Chlorogloeopsis sp. ULAP01: one gene and its partner. The protein of the gene in region 1 interacts with the protein of each later gene in a pairwise test. Links are inferred from orthologs where the notes say so. Each region holds a gene or a part of one and is shown on either strand. Other genes may lie near its edges.

The links.
Region 2: the proteins of recA (region 1) and dprA interact in binary tests that used the Bacillus subtilis proteins (3 or more experiments, as listed by UniProt). The link is inferred for Chlorogloeopsis sp. ULAP01 from one-to-one orthologs.

What each region holds. Positions count from the first base shown.
Region 1 is NZ_JAUDRH010000011.1:217,036-224,533, reverse strand. The notes cover bases 2,139-4,951. They hold recA (recombinase RecA), read left to right. Parts: upstream 2,139-2,913; coding sequence 2,914-3,990; downstream 3,991-4,951. Other genes in these bases: QUB80_RS22065 (serine/threonine-protein kinase), read right to left, coding at 4,266-4,951; QUB80_RS22075 (lysophospholipid acyltransferase family protein), read left to right, coding at 2,139-2,656. Also shown: QUB80_RS22085 (alpha/beta hydrolase family protein), read left to right, coding at 1-350; QUB80_RS22080 (Coq4 family protein), read left to right, coding at 614-1,252; more of QUB80_RS22075, read left to right, coding at 1,700-2,138; more of QUB80_RS22065, read right to left, coding at 4,952-5,873; QUB80_RS22060 (metallothionein), read left to right, coding at 6,179-6,340; hemL (glutamate-1-semialdehyde 2,1-aminomutase), read right to left, coding at 6,473-7,498. UniProt on the Bacillus subtilis protein: Multifunctional protein involved in homologous recombination, DNA repair and competence.
Region 2 is NZ_JAUDRH010000018.1:59,050-66,520, reverse strand. The notes cover bases 1,137-3,922. They hold dprA (DNA-processing protein DprA), read left to right. Parts: upstream 1,137-1,863; coding sequence 1,864-2,982; downstream 2,983-3,922. Other genes in these bases: psb28 (photosystem II reaction center protein Psb28), read right to left, coding at 3,641-3,922; QUB80_RS29595 (alpha/beta hydrolase), read right to left, coding at 1,137-1,706. Outside these bases: QUB80_RS29605 (DUF2301 domain-containing membrane protein), read left to right, coding at 1-405; QUB80_RS29600 (YdcF family protein), read left to right, coding at 405-1,094; more of QUB80_RS29595, read right to left, coding at 1,104-1,136; more of psb28, read right to left, coding at 3,923-4,015; QUB80_RS29580 (serine hydrolase), read right to left, coding at 4,079-5,626; QUB80_RS29575 (RNA methyltransferase), read right to left, coding at 6,051-6,875; QUB80_RS29570 (general stress protein), read left to right, coding at 7,041-7,471. UniProt on the Bacillus subtilis protein: Protein that helps load RecA onto ssDNA during transformation. Binds cooperatively to circular ssDNA, is able to bridge different segments of DNA. Favors the loading of RecA onto SsbA- or SsbB-coated ssDNA and formation of RecA-DNA filaments.

The DNA of each region.
Region 1 (7,498 bases):
GTTTGAATCGCCCTTTTCTAGGGATATCTCATGATGGCGCAGATGATGCGTTGCGATTGTTTTATCAACGCCAAAAAAATAACGCTTACAGGCTAACTATAAAGGGCAGCAAACACACCACATTTACGGATTGTGGGTTAATCCTGCCTGCATTTTCAGCGTATTCGACAACTCAAGTAGAATCGCAAATTAAGCAAGCGATCGGTTCAATTGAACCTGAACGAGCAGCCAACATTATCAGTGCCTACACATTAGCATTCTTCGACCAGTATCTAAAAAATAAGAGTAAACCTTTGCTTAAGAAGGCTTCACCTGAATATCCGGAAGTACTGATTGAATCTCGCAAGTAGCGGCAGCATAGGAATTTGATGAAGTGGATGGTTGGGAGTTCATAGTAAATATTTAAGAAGGTTTACTTTAGCAATCCTATTTGAGTTGTGTATTTATTTTTAATAAACCGCAAAGAGCGCAAAGAAAAGAAGAAAAGAGAAATGAAAGAGCTACTATGTTATTTAGAATTGCTATATGAATCATGTGAATGTCTATCAGGATTTAACTCTACAAAACATATGTTCATTTTTAAAAGAAATTATTAGTTAATAAAAAGATATGTATGTTAAATATTTTCCAGAAAATCAAAACACTTATAAATTATAAAACCTCTGATAACTTAGGAGATTTTGCTATTCTCAAATCTGATTTTTTTGGTGCTAAAATTAATCCTATTGTTGCATCTAAATTGCAACAGGTGGTAGGATACCATCCTCCAATTGATTTAGAAAAATTAAGCCAATATCCCCAAAATACTTTTGGACGACAATATGCAAATCACATGAGAGAAAATAACCTCAAGCCACTGAAAATTAGTTCTGAACTAGAGGATGTAGCCAAACGCAATACATTTGCGCTTCGATATGTAGTTACGCATGATATTTTTCATGTTTTGTTAGGCTTTGATACTAGTTACGCTGGAGAAATAGGTGTTCTTGCTTTTGCTGCCGAGCAAAACTATAGCAAATCATTAAAAATTAGTTTGTGGTTTGCCAAGTTGCTTTATCCTATTCTCGCTCCTTGGCAAATCAAAGCAATTTTTGGAAATTTGAAAAAAGGACAAGAATTAGGTAAAAAAGCAGAATTTTTATTAGGGTATCGTTTTGAAGAACACTGGGAAGAATCGATTGAAGAGATTAGGAAAAGATTAAAATTACCGCAAATTTCATCGATTTCACAGCCATTGAGTACAGTCAGTTGACAATCACCCTGGGTAAGATTGCGATCGCTTCTTTACTAGCAATCAAATCAGAGACAAATTGCTTGTTGATAAAAATTTTTCATGATTTGATGATAATTTAATTTACACTTTTTTAGCTAAGTCTGGTAAGATTGCTGAAAGCAAAAGTTCAATTATGCTCCTCACACCACACCGCCGCTCTCTTGTGTGCTAAAGGCAAGGGAGCTTTTTTATTGAGTTATGATAAGCAATCCAGATACCTGCTTGAAATCAATTAGATTGTGACATTTAATGAACTGTCTACTATAAACATACATATATTGCTGTCATACTTGCCTTGTGCAGATGAATTACTCCAGACATTGAATTAACTGCCTACATGAAGTTACTACCTGGGCAAGCTTCAAATTACATTTAAAACAACTACTATATTCAATCATTGGCTTTGCGAAGTTGCCAATCAAGCCTATGTCGAAAAGTCCCCTAATACCCCAACCACAGCAAAGTGAAACACAAGCATCACTCTTGCCACCAGTCACCGAAGAAACAATCAACAGGGCAATAGACGGTGTTGCCTATGCACGCGATCGCCATGCCAATGAGATGATCCGTCAAGCACTATTGTCACAAGAAGCAGTTATTGAGGGTGGATCAGAACGCAAAATTAGCGGTGAAGTTCGACGCAGAGTACTACGAAGTTTAATTCACGCCTTATTTCAAGTCAATTTAGAGTTTCCAGAACTAATTCCCACAACCCCAGCTTTGGTTGTAGCGAATCATCTTAACCACATAGATCCATTTCTTTTGCTGTCGGAGCTACCAGCGCATCCTTACTATCACATCTTAGGTGACGCTCGCACACTTTATAACCAATGGTGGAAGCGCCAATTTCTTAGACTTGCAAAAGGAGTCATACCTATAGAACGTATCTGGAAAGAAGAAATAGCTGTCATTGAAGCTGCAAAGGCAGGGCGAGACGATTTGGCTGAATTAGCAACAAATATTGAAAAATATGTTCCTCAAGGTAACTCGATAGAAACTTTACGACGTGTAGATCGCATTGCCCAAAACATTTTTGCTCGTGGTGAGGGAATTATTTTGTTTCCTGAGGGAAGACTTGGCAATATTGAAGGGCAGTTGTCTGTACCTCTCAAACGTGGTGCTGCAATTTACGCTTTGCGTTCTGGAGTACCGATTTTACCCATAGCACTCATTGGGACTCAAGACTTGTATTTTCGTAAAAAATTAACAGTACGTATTGGCAAACCATTAGTATTTCCCCAAGCTAACCGTCCAAAAGCACAAGAATCACAAAAAGCCACTGATGAATTAGAAGCAGCACTAATCGAACTTTTGCCCAAAGACTACCGAGAACCAGAAGAACCAAAGTTTTTACATCACTTTCTCAATCATATGTTTTGGTGACTCTTAAGTAAGTGTGAAATCTTATTTCCGGCTTCCCCAATTCCAAGAGCCTGAAGAGATTCAGTAGAGTATAATCCAAGGGTATCTATGGAACTATATATAAACCCCTCCAGACAAGCATTATGTCTGATAGCAATGTTGGCAAGCCCGCGCTAAACTATGTAGCGGTTAGCGGCAATAAAATGTCAAAATAGTATATCTGTTCTATTAAAACTTCCCACGCAAAACTCCCTAAATCCGTATAGATAGAGGTAGGAATGGCTGTTAATACTGAAAATGCTGGCAAGCAAAAAGCGCTTAATATGGTACTCAACCAAATAGAGCGTACTTTTGGCAAAGGAACAATCATGCGCTTGGGTGATGCCACCCGGATGCGAGTAGAAACCATTCCCAGTGGGGCGCTGACTCTCGATCTGGCATTAGGCGGTGGTTTGCCCAAAGGACGGGTAATTGAAATTTATGGGCCGGAAAGTTCCGGTAAGACGACACTCGCGCTACATGCAGTCGCAGAAGTGCAAAAAAATGGTGGCATTGCTGCTTATGTAGATGCAGAACATGCCTTAGATCCTACCTACGCTGGAGCTTTGGGTGTTGATATCGAAAATTTGCTAGTTTCCCAACCAGATACTGGAGAAGCAGCTTTAGAAATTGTTGATCAGCTTGTGCGCTCTGCTGCGGTTGACATTGTAGTCGTTGACTCAGTGGCAGCACTAGTTCCCCGTGCGGAAATTGAAGGCGAAATGGGTGATGCTCACGTTGGTCTTCAAGCAAGATTAATGAGTCAAGCTCTACGTAAAATTACTGGCAACATTGGTAAATCTGGTTGCACAGTTATTTTTCTCAACCAGTTGCGGCAAAAAATTGGTGTTACTTATGGCAACCCAGAAACAACTACTGGTGGTAACGCCTTAAAATATTACGCTTCTGTACGCTTGGATATTCGCCGGATTCAAACCCTTAAAAAAGGCTCGGAGGAATTTGGTAACCGCGTCAAAGTCAAAGTCGCTAAAAATAAAGTCGCACCACCTTTTAGAATTGCAGAATTTGACATTATTTTTGGTAAGGGTATCTCTACCTTAGGTTGTCTTGTTGACTTGGCAGAGGAAACTGGCATACTTACACGAAAGGGAGCTTGGTATAGCTACAACGGTGATAATATTTCTCAAGGTCGAGATAACGCGATTAAGTATCTAGAAGAAAAAGCAGAATTTGCCGAACAAATTAAGCAATTAGTACGGGAAAAATTAGAAATGGGAGCTGTTGTTTCTGCTAATTCTGTCAGAAAGACAAGCGAAGATGAAGAAGATATTGAGGATTATTCTGAAGAAGAATAAAACCTTATTGTTTTGTCAGTTGTAAATACAAAGAGATATTCAGAACTTCGGAGGGTTCCCGACATTGTAGCAACTACCGTACACATTGTAAGGTTTGGCTACCTTTAGTTAGGTAGCCTTCATGAACTGCATACACCAAAAGGGTATTGGGGATTGGGTATTTAGTTTGGGCAAGCGCGAATAAGGAATTGGGCATTGCCCTAAGCCCCATCCTCTAGTCCCTATTTATTCCTTCTGTCCTCTGGCTTTTTTAAGTCACAAGCAGAGGAGAAGTATCATAACAAACCTCGCTTACCATTCGGGCGTACTGTCATCCAATTTATCTTTGCCAGTGCTAGTTGTTCTTCAGAAAGTTTTGCACCAGTAAGATTAGCACCACACAAATTAGCTCCTCGAAGGTTAGCATTCTGGAGATAAGCATAGCTGAGATCTGCACCTCGTAGATCTGCTCCTTCTAAATCGGCATTACCAAGAAAAGCTTTGCTTAAATTTGCATCCTTAAGATTAGCTCTATTGAGACTAGCTTGCCCAAAATCACTACTGTGGAGATTAGTTCCTTGGAGATTAGCTCTTTCCAATTGAGAAGAATGGAAATTTATTTCTGATAAATTCGCACCTTGCAAATTAATTAGACTTAAATTGTGAAGGGCAAAATCCCGTCTACCTTTGAGATAAGCTGTCAGTAGGCTTTGGTTATCTAACTGTCGCATGACTTTAGACTTTTGCTGTTGGGAATCATTGCACTTGCTAGCCAAAGTTGACGTTTTTGTCGTTACAACTCGTTGCTGCGTCTTCCCCATATGCACAATACCAGTACCTTCCGTTGCTTTAGCTCGTCTAGCGCGAATTGCTGCTGCTATCTGTGCCACACTTAAACCAGAAACATTAGCACAAGAGTTGCCAGAATCTTCCGGATATTGATTTATTTGGTCTTTAGCATCTCCAGAAGATTGAACCATCATACTTTTTGATAAACTTTCCAGGTATGGTTCGAGATCTAGTGCTCTAAGTACTTCTTCGGATGTTTTATAGCGATTGCGTACTGATATCTCCAGCATTTTCCGCAGTACCTCTACGAGGTGATCGCTTACTTGCACATGAGATTCCCAAATCAGCTCGCCTGTTGTGGGATTGTATTCCAAATCTTTAGGAGATTTACCAGTTAGTAAATAAATACACGTTACCCCTAAAGCATAAATATCACTAGCATAGACCGGTCGCATTGCCATTTGCTCTGGGGGTGCAAACCCAGGTGTTCCAATCGCATATGCAGTTAATGCCGTTTGTTCTGATTGATTGACTGTTGCTTGGGTAACTTGATTTTTGACAGCTCCAAAGTCTATGAGAACTAATCTACTATCTTGAGCGCGGCGAATGATGTTGGCTGGCTTAATATCACGATGGATCACCTTATGCTCGTGTATATATTGCAGTAATGGCAGGATCTCACTTAAGAATTGCTTAACTCCGGCTTCACTAAGAATTCCAGTTTGTTTGACCTCTTGCTGTAAAGTGGGACCACTAATGTATTCCTGAACTAAGTAAAATTGTTGATGTTCTTCAAAGTAATCTAGCAATCTAGGTACTTGGGGGTGATTGCCAATCTTGCCCAAAGTTACAGCTTCTCGCTCAAACAGTTCGCGTGCCATTTGCAAAACGTGGGGTGTGGTTCCCGACGGACGTAATTGCTTAATCACACAACTCGGTTCGCCTGGTAAGGCTTCATCAAAGGCAAGAAAGGTTGCCCCAAAGCCACCTTGTCCTAAAGCTTTCTGTACCCGATAGCGATCGCGCAACAGTAGTTGTGAGCCACAAGACTGACACCTATCGCTATAAGCTAGATTTTCTGGATTCGGACAGTTAGGATTTAAGCAGTAGCTCATGCGCTGTCAACTCGCTGCACGAAAAATTACGGGTAGCTCTACACCCTGATCCAATTATTGAAATCAAAAGTTACTTTCACCAGGTAATTTTCGCTGGAAATGCTTTGAAGAGTTGCTAAAGTTAGGCTCGTGTTGCGTAAAGCAATCGTAAACTCACGTAATTTCCCGTATTTTTCTCGAAACCAAAGGCGATGGCGATACTAAGTAGATACTAAATTGCTAGGTACTTTTAAATTTTATTAATTAAATATATGAATAATTGTTCAAATGTTGTAGGTTAATAACAGGAAGAAGAGGAGAAAATTATGACAACCGTCACCCAAATGAAATGTGCTTGTGAATCTTGCTTGTGTATTGTTTCTCTAGAAGATGCAATTCAAAAAGAGGGTAAATATTATTGCTCTGAAGCTTGTGCTGAAGGTCATAAAACAATGAAAGGTTGTGGTCACGGTGGCTGTGGTTGTTAAGCACTTCCCATGTTTACCCTGATAAATTTTCAACCCCGTCCATTAATGGACAGGGTTGCTATTTTTACAGGCTAACTAGGGAATTTATTAGTAATTTCCTAGATTGCCTAGTTAAAAAATGTCATGATTGCATTACAAATTGGACATTACATCCCTTGCCGCTTCTAGAGTTTGCTCAATATCTTCCTCGGTATGAGCTAAAGAGGTAAATCCAGCTTCAAACTGCGACGGTGCCAGGTAAATACCACGCTCTAGCATCCCACGATGGAAGCGAGCAAACTTGCCCAAATCCGATTTTTTGGCGTCTTCGTAGTTATGGATAGGGCCAGATGCAAAGAACAAACCAAACATAGCACTAATCTGACCACCACAAGCAGCGTGACCTGTTTGTTGAGCAATTTGCAACAAACCATCTGCTAACTTTTTAGTAATTTGATCTAGATACTCGTAGGTACCCGGTTTTTGCAGCAATTCTAGCGTTTTAATTCCCGCAGTCATTGCCAAAGGATTACCAGAAAGAGTTCCTGCTTGATACATTGGGCCAGCAGGAGCAACCATAGACATAATATCCCGACGACCGCCATAAGCTCCTACAGGCAAACCGCCACCGATAATCTTACCCAAGGTTGTGAGATCGGGAGTAATGCCAAATTTTTCCTGAGCACCACCATAGGCAATACGAAAGCCTGTCATCACCTCGTCAAATACCAGCAACGCCCCATGTTCGTGGGTAAGTTCTCGTAACCCTTCTAAAAAGCCAGCATCAGGAGGAATAAAACCAGCATTACCTACAACAGGCTCAAGAATAACTCCAGCGATTTGGTCGCGGTTCTCCTCAAATAAAGCTTTCACAGCTTCCAAATCGTTGAAAGGTGCAGTCAGGGTATTACTGGTTACTGATTTAGGTACTCCAGGGGAATCGGGCAAACCAAGGGTAGCAACACCGGAGCCTGCCTTCACTAAAAACATATCAGCGTGACCGTGATAGCAACCCTCAAACTTAATCACTTTGTCACGCCCAGTGAAGGCTCTGATCAGCCTTAGCACTGCCATACAAGCTTCGGTGCCTGAATTCACAAATCTTACCATTTCGATGCTAGGTACAGCATCAATGACCATTTCAGCTAAGACATTTTCCAGCAGGCAAGGTGCGCCAAA
Region 2 (7,471 bases), on another replicon or contig:
GTAGAACTGCACCGCATTTTACAAGTATTTTGGGCGATTGGTAGCATCTCCTCGATCGCAGTGGCGCTATCGAGCAGCGAACCTTTAGCTGTTACTGTTTACACTCAACCCTTGACTCTACTCGGAGTTGGTTTTACCTTCGCTGCTTTGACAGGAATTTATTTTAAAGAAGGATTTTGCTTTAATCGTCTGGAAACTAAAGTACTTACCCCCATTGTGCCTTTACTACTACTAGGACATTTACTAGGTATTTTACCGATGCAGTGGGAACGAGTTTTATTAGGTATTTGGGCAATTTTCTTCATAGTTTTTGTTGTACGTAAGGTTGTGCAAGCAATTCCTCCAGATATAGGAGACAAATCTGTGTTTGATTATCTCAAATCCCAACGTGCTGCAAAGGTGTAATGTACAGAAAAATTCAGCCCAGGCAGAAAAAGTTCCCCGTCTTGCGTCTATTTAAACGTCAACAAATGTGGATGCTGACGGTTCCAGGATGGGGAATTTTCATGACTTTGGTTGCTAGTTTAATTGGTTTTAGCTTTATTAACATACATCCATTTCTTGCCGTTACTTCTCCTGTCAAAGCAGATATCTTAGTTGTAGAAGGCTGGATACCAGACTATGCACTGGTACAGGCTTTAGCTGAATTTAAAAAGAATTCCTATCGTCAACTCATTACTACAGGAATTCCTTTAGAAAGAGGATTTTATCTGGCTGAATACAATAATTATGCGAAACTAGCTGCGGCAACTTTGCAAAAATTGGGTTTGGAACCAGAAAAAATTATTGTTGTTCCCTCCCAAGAAGTTACTAAGGATCGCACCTATGCATCTGCGATCGCATTACAGCAATGGCTAGAAAATACCGATTTAAAGATAGAAGCAATTAATCTTTTCACCCATGCAACCCATGCTCGTAGAAGTTGGCTGATATTCCAACAAGCACTTGCACCTAAAATTAAAGTAGGAGTGATTGCCAGCTCACCACAAAATTATGATCCAAATAAATGGTGGATGTATAGTACAGGTGTGCGGTCAGTTATTAATGAAGTGGTGGCTTATATTTATGCTTTGGTTTTCAGTTGGAGAGCCTAACATTTAATTTTAGAACTCCAACGGCGATAGTAATGTAGAGCCTAAGTCATCTGTGAATAGGGAACCAGAGAAACTAGAAAATAAATCAGCTTTATTGATTATTTCTAAGGCTGTTGGTAAATTAACGATGAGTCTTTGACTGGGATAAGCTTCTAGAAACGATATTACTCCTAAACCTTTTGATGATGCAGCCCCTAAAATAATTGCAGATCGCAGTGCTTGTATCCCTGCGTTGTCGCGACGGGTGATCGCTGGGGCAACAAAATTTAAAGCTATTTTGCCAGTTTCTGAGTTTAATAGCTTATCTAAAGCCACCACACCCAAAGGTATTTTTATTTGTAGCACCTTGTGTAATTTCTGTTGCTGTTTTGAATTTAAGTAACCCAAAAAAGATTTTAAATCGTCAGAAACTTGTTGCGTTTCAGCATACTTGCGTAAATCTGCGATAGAGAGAGATTCCTCAAACAATCCATATCTAATTACAATTTCTTCTGCTGCCAAACTAGGAGATGAATTAAGAATATTATTAAAAGCTAAAAATAATGAGCAACTAGAAATGCATAACAGAAAATGACTCAAACATTTGATGGTAGAAAATCGTGGCAATGACATTGGTAACTTTTTGCTGGCTGTTATGCATCAAACATACCATCAATCTTTGTCTTTACTCTAAAAAATGCACGATTCTGGGATATTATTTCCATCTTATCGTGAACAGACACACATAATCTGGGAATAATCAACCCAGAGCAGATGAGGATGGACAAAATTGGCAGTTGAACGTGCATATTGGCTAGCTTGGTCGCACATATCTGGAATCGGCCCGATATTGGTGCAACGATTGCAACAGCATTTTGGTACACTCAAAACAGCTTGGGAAGCCAGTCCAAAGCAATTGGAAGCTGTGGAGGGTTTTGGGTTTCAGACATTGACAAAGGTAGTAAAACAGCGATCGCAACTTCATCCTGAACAATTACTTGCCCAGCACCAAGAGCAAAATCCCTATTTTTGGACACCAGCAGATCCAGAATATCCTCGCTTACTGCTAGAAATTTCCAGCCCTCCACCTATTTTGTACTACCGTGGTGCAGTGGAACTACAAGAGAATCTCGGACAAACACCAATGGTGGCAATTGTTGGAACGCGGCAACCTTCAGAATATGGTATTCGTTGGACTCGCCAAATTAGTACAGCTTTAGTGAAAAATGGTTTTACAGTAGTTTCTGGTTTAGCAGAGGGAATCGACACTGAAACTCATGCCACTGTGATCAAAGCTGGAGGACGTACAGTTGCAGTTTTAGGTACGGGTGTAGATGTCATTTATCCATCCCAAAATCAACAACTGTACAAGCAGATTTTAAACACTGGATTAGTTTTGAGCGAGTATCCAAGCAAAACCCCGCCCGATCGCGCCCACTTTCCCCGTCGCAACCGGATCATTGCCGGGTTGTGTCGTGCTGTGCTGGTAATGGAAGCACCTTTGAAATCTGGTGCTTTGATTACAGCTAACTATGCAAACGAATTTGGCAGAGATATTTATGTGTTGCCAGGCAGGCTGGATGATTATCCATCTCAAGGTTGTTTAAAGCTACTCAGTCAAGGAGCTGCCCCGATTCTCAAAGAATTAGATGAACTGTTAAAAATGTTGGGAGCAATCCCACAGATGGATTTTGTTCAGGCACTTCCAGAACCGCAGCAGTTAAACTTACCTGATTTGTCACCAGAATTGCAAAAGGTAATGGATGTAATTTCCTCAGATTATTTGCCCTTCGATACGATTGTCCAACAAACGGGTATAGCGACAGGTGAGGTTGCCAGTGCTTTGTTGCAGTTGGAATTGATGGGTTTAGTTTCGCAAATGCCGGGAATGAGGTATAGGCGTAGTTGATAGTATTTTTTAGCATTTTCAGATTGCAGGAATGCGATCGCTTGCTATGCTAACAACGAATATTAAAGTGGGTAAAAGTTCAACTTATACCAATGCGTGGATTTTGGAGCCACTGCGCCCTTGCGGAGCCACTGCGCCCTTGCGGAGCCAGTGCGCCCTTGCGGGTTAAGTGCGTCGAGTGCACCTGGCGTCGGGTTAAGCACGTTGAGTGCAAGTGGCGTGATTTTGGATTCAAACCATTGATGAATAGGCTAGTCCAGAATTTTGAAACAAGACTCCCGCTCGCCAATTTGGTATTGTACCAAATCCAGTTTTTCAACCCTTTTTTTGTATAGCCACACCCTTCCAGGGTGTATGGTAAAAGGGGGTATTCGATTCGGATTTGATATTACCCAACAAAGTCTTCAGAAACATGAGAGCAGCAGAATAGTTGATTGCTTTCTTATTTAGGTTGATTTAGTAAGCAAAAAGGTATATCACTTTCTCAATATGCTTGAATGCTTTCTCATTTCAGTAGATTCAGCAAACAAAAAGGCATATTGCTTTCTCATTTGCGTAGTTCACACATCGATAACAACGATCGTACTTTCGTAAAAGCGATTAGAAAGTGCGATCGCCAAATCAGACTAAACACCCAAATCAAAATCTGAAGCGCATCTTATGATTGCGATTCTCCATACGCCATACCATTAGCCTCGGCGTAACGATGCATAAATCGCATAAATCTGTCCCAATAGTCATCCCGTTCGATTTCAAATTTGCACTCAACACGCTGTAATTCGTCACCTTCTGCACCCCCAAATACAAATTGCACAGAAGAAGGAGTAACGTTAATTTCACCTTCTTCATCAGTTAAGCGCATGGAATTTAAGGATTGTTTTGTGAAGCTGTTAAATCCTTCGATGGCTTTTAATTGATTAAAAGTCATTAAGACGTTGCGCATTCCAGAAGTGCGACTGCGTCGTAAACTGACACTGCTCAGTTCTTCGTCAATGCCAGCAAAAAATTGGATCGAGGGTGTAATAGATGCCATCAGCAATTCAAGATTTCAAATTCAAAAATAGCTAATAGCGATTAGCTATAAGCCATCTAATAATTATCTTTGATAAGGATAATAATACTGCTGAGGAGTCATCATTGGTGGAGACTGATAATTATTGTTAAGAGGAGGCATGGTACTGCCCATGTTATTCGGTAGAGACGGATTTAGAACTGGGGGCTGATAAGTGTTTGGTGGCAGCGTGCTTGTTGGTGTCACACCAGGTGCCATCACAGGAGATTGATAACCAGTTGTAGGCATAGGAGTAACTTGAGTTAATTGTTGATAAGCAGCACGAGAAATGGAGCTAATTAATTTCTCTGCACGCGGATCGTTATTAGGGCGCTTCACCATGACTGCAACTATGTAGCGCTTGTTCGTAGGCAAATCAACTAAACCCGCATCTGCTAGCACAGTACCAATATCCCCGGTTTTGTGGGCAATTGTTGCACCTTGTCCTAAACCAGTTGGTAAAAGGTGGTTTCTGACTGTTTTGCGCATAATATCGAGGATGCGATCGCGCGAAATCATGCCTACTAAATTGCCTTGATTTACCATCGCCATTAAGTTTCCCAATTCTTTAGGGCTAGTTGTGTTAGTACCTTGCAAATCGGGAAGTGGGTTGCGAATCGTTGTGGTTGTCAAACCCCAACTACGAAAACGCTGATTTAAAGCTTCAATACCACCCATACGGGTAATCAGCATATTTGTTGCCGTATTGTCGCTAATTGTCATCATCTTTGTTGCAACTTCCAGCGCTGTGAACTGAGTTCCCACTGGCTTAAACTGCATATCTCCAGAACCACCCACAACCATTTCCTTTTGCATTGTTAGTGATTCATCTAGGCGAATTTTGCCACTATCCACATCTTGGAAAAAAGCAACAAGAATTGGAATTTTAATAGTGCTGGCGGCGGGAAAACTTGAGGAGGCACTCACATCTACATAACTACCATTATCCAAATCCACTACAAAAACTCCTGGCGTCAGATTTGGATTGCTAGCCACCAAACTTTGGATCGCTGTTTTTAATGGGGTAATTTCCTGTGATAACGATAAGCCAGCAACTGCTGCTGTAGGAGTTGGATTTGGCTGTGTTTGCATTTGCCTGGGATTATTTGATGTTCCCTGTGTTGAAGTACGAGTAGCAGGATCTAAAATTGATAAGACTGTTCCCACAATCGCGCCGATACCAACTCCCACAATTAATAACCGTAAAGCATACAGAATAGTTCTTGCCATAGGCTTTAGCCGTGTTTTTCGGGATGAGCCGATTTTTTTGAGCGGTGCTTGCTTGCGCATCCCTAAAGTTTTTACTTTTACATTGCTAGGTTTTAAGGGAGGTATTTGCTTGTGTGCCTTAGGGCTGGGTTTGATGGTTGCTGGCACTATTACCCCCGGTCGTGCTTTTGCTGCATTAGCATTATTGAGGGGACGATTAGCTTCTGGACGCATCGGTATCGCTTTCCCTTGAGAGGTAGACTGCTGCTGACTAGATACTTTTACTTGCTGACGCCCCGGCTTTTGCCCTTTGCGGGGACGCTGGCGCTGTTCTTTGGCGGGTTGACGCCGCGATAAACCTGTGATGAAGGTTCTGGTTTGCATACAATTTTATAGTGGTGATATAAACTACACAATATAGCAATTACTTTTGAGGTTTTGTCTAGGTGGGTGAAAACAGTTTTTTGTTAATTACTGTAAGGTTTTGAAAGAAAAACCCAACTATTATTTCTACATTCTTTTGCACTATAATTTCTCCTTAATTATGCTGTTAATAAAGTATATACAAATACACTTAATATGGTAAAGTTCGAGTTTGAATTACTAAAAAAGAACTTAGTTGTCAGAATTTAGAAAAAAGAAGTTACAACTCAGAATCTTCTGGATTCTGAATTCTGTGTTCTGTATTCTTTGTTCTGACTACATTTTTATTTTGTATCCTTTTGTGGTTTTGGTTGAGATTTTGTGTTTAGTGTAAGCCATACTAAAAAGAATTGGGAGGGTAGTTGCGTAAATAGTAAGCGATTAGTTATGAATTTTCATGATCGCTTTTATTCTCTAGCGCCCATTCTACCTGTCGCAAAATACCTCGTAACATAGAAACTTCTCTAGTTTGTAATTGAGCACGATTATATAGTTGGCGAAATTTTTCCATACGGCTAGCTGCTGTATGGGGATAAAGATATCCAATCTTTAGCAGTAGAGATTCTAATTGCTGGTAGTATGCCTCCACAACATCCAAAGGTGCAAGCTCGGAATCAGACGAGCTTTCGTCAGACGCGGAGGAAGAGGATGGGGGGACAAGGTGAGGGGGGGACAAGGGGAAGGATCGCGACTCATGTCTTCTCGTCGTGTCATCTTCATTCTCCTTGTCCTCTTTTGCCAGTTCATAGCAGCAAATAGCCACAGCAGTAGCCAAATTTAGTGATTGATAATTGGAACTAGTGGGAATGCGAACAAAGCGCTGGGCATAGTTTAATTCTTGATTAGTTAATCCCCTGTCTTCTCTACCAAAAATCAGTGCTGCGGGTTGCCCTATTTCTTCTAATAACCAGGGGAGTGCTGTGTAGGGGTTTTCTAATGGTGCTTGCCAATGATGAGTGATGCCAGTTGTAGCGATCGCTCGCCTGCATCCTTGCAATGCCTCTGGCAATGTTGCTACTGATACGGCTGATTCTAAAATATCCCAGGCATGTACTGCCATTTTTTTTGCTTCAATCCCTAAAAAATCGCATTGAGGATTAACTAACACCAACTGATTAAATCCAAAATTTTTCATTACCCGTGCAACAGATCCTACATTTAAAGGGCCTGCTGGCTCTACTAAAATAATTTTCACCCCACCCATTGCCATATACCATCTCTCCAGTTGTATTACTTCTGTCGTCTATGCCCCATTTTCACAGACAATAACCCATCGATTGATAGAGCAGCAGTTTATCCTTGCGAACGATGAAAATCGATTCCAAAAAAGCGAAAACAGTAATACAAGCACAAAAACAATAGATGGAGAAGTCAAATGGTTGTAGCACAACACCAGCATCAGCGTGCAGTTGGGGTATTTTCTAATAGACGTGATGCCGAGCATGCGCTCACAGAACTTAGAGATGCTGGCTTTAACATGAATAAGGTTGCTGTAATTGCCAAAGACGCTGATCGCACTGGTAGTATTGGTGGTGTTGATACCCAAGAAAATGTTGGCAATAAAGCAGATGAAGGAGCTGCTGCTGGAGCAGTTACAGGTGGTATATTAGGAGGACTGACTGGTCTGCTCGTTGGTTTAGGTACTTTAGCAATTCCTGGTGTTGGCCCGATTTTACTTGCAGGAGAAATAGCTACAGCTTTGGCTACTACTGCTGCCGGTGCTGGTATTGGTGCGGCGGCTGGCGGATTAGTAGGAGCATTGATTGGCTTGGGAATTCCTGAAGAAAGAGCTAGAGTTTACAACGA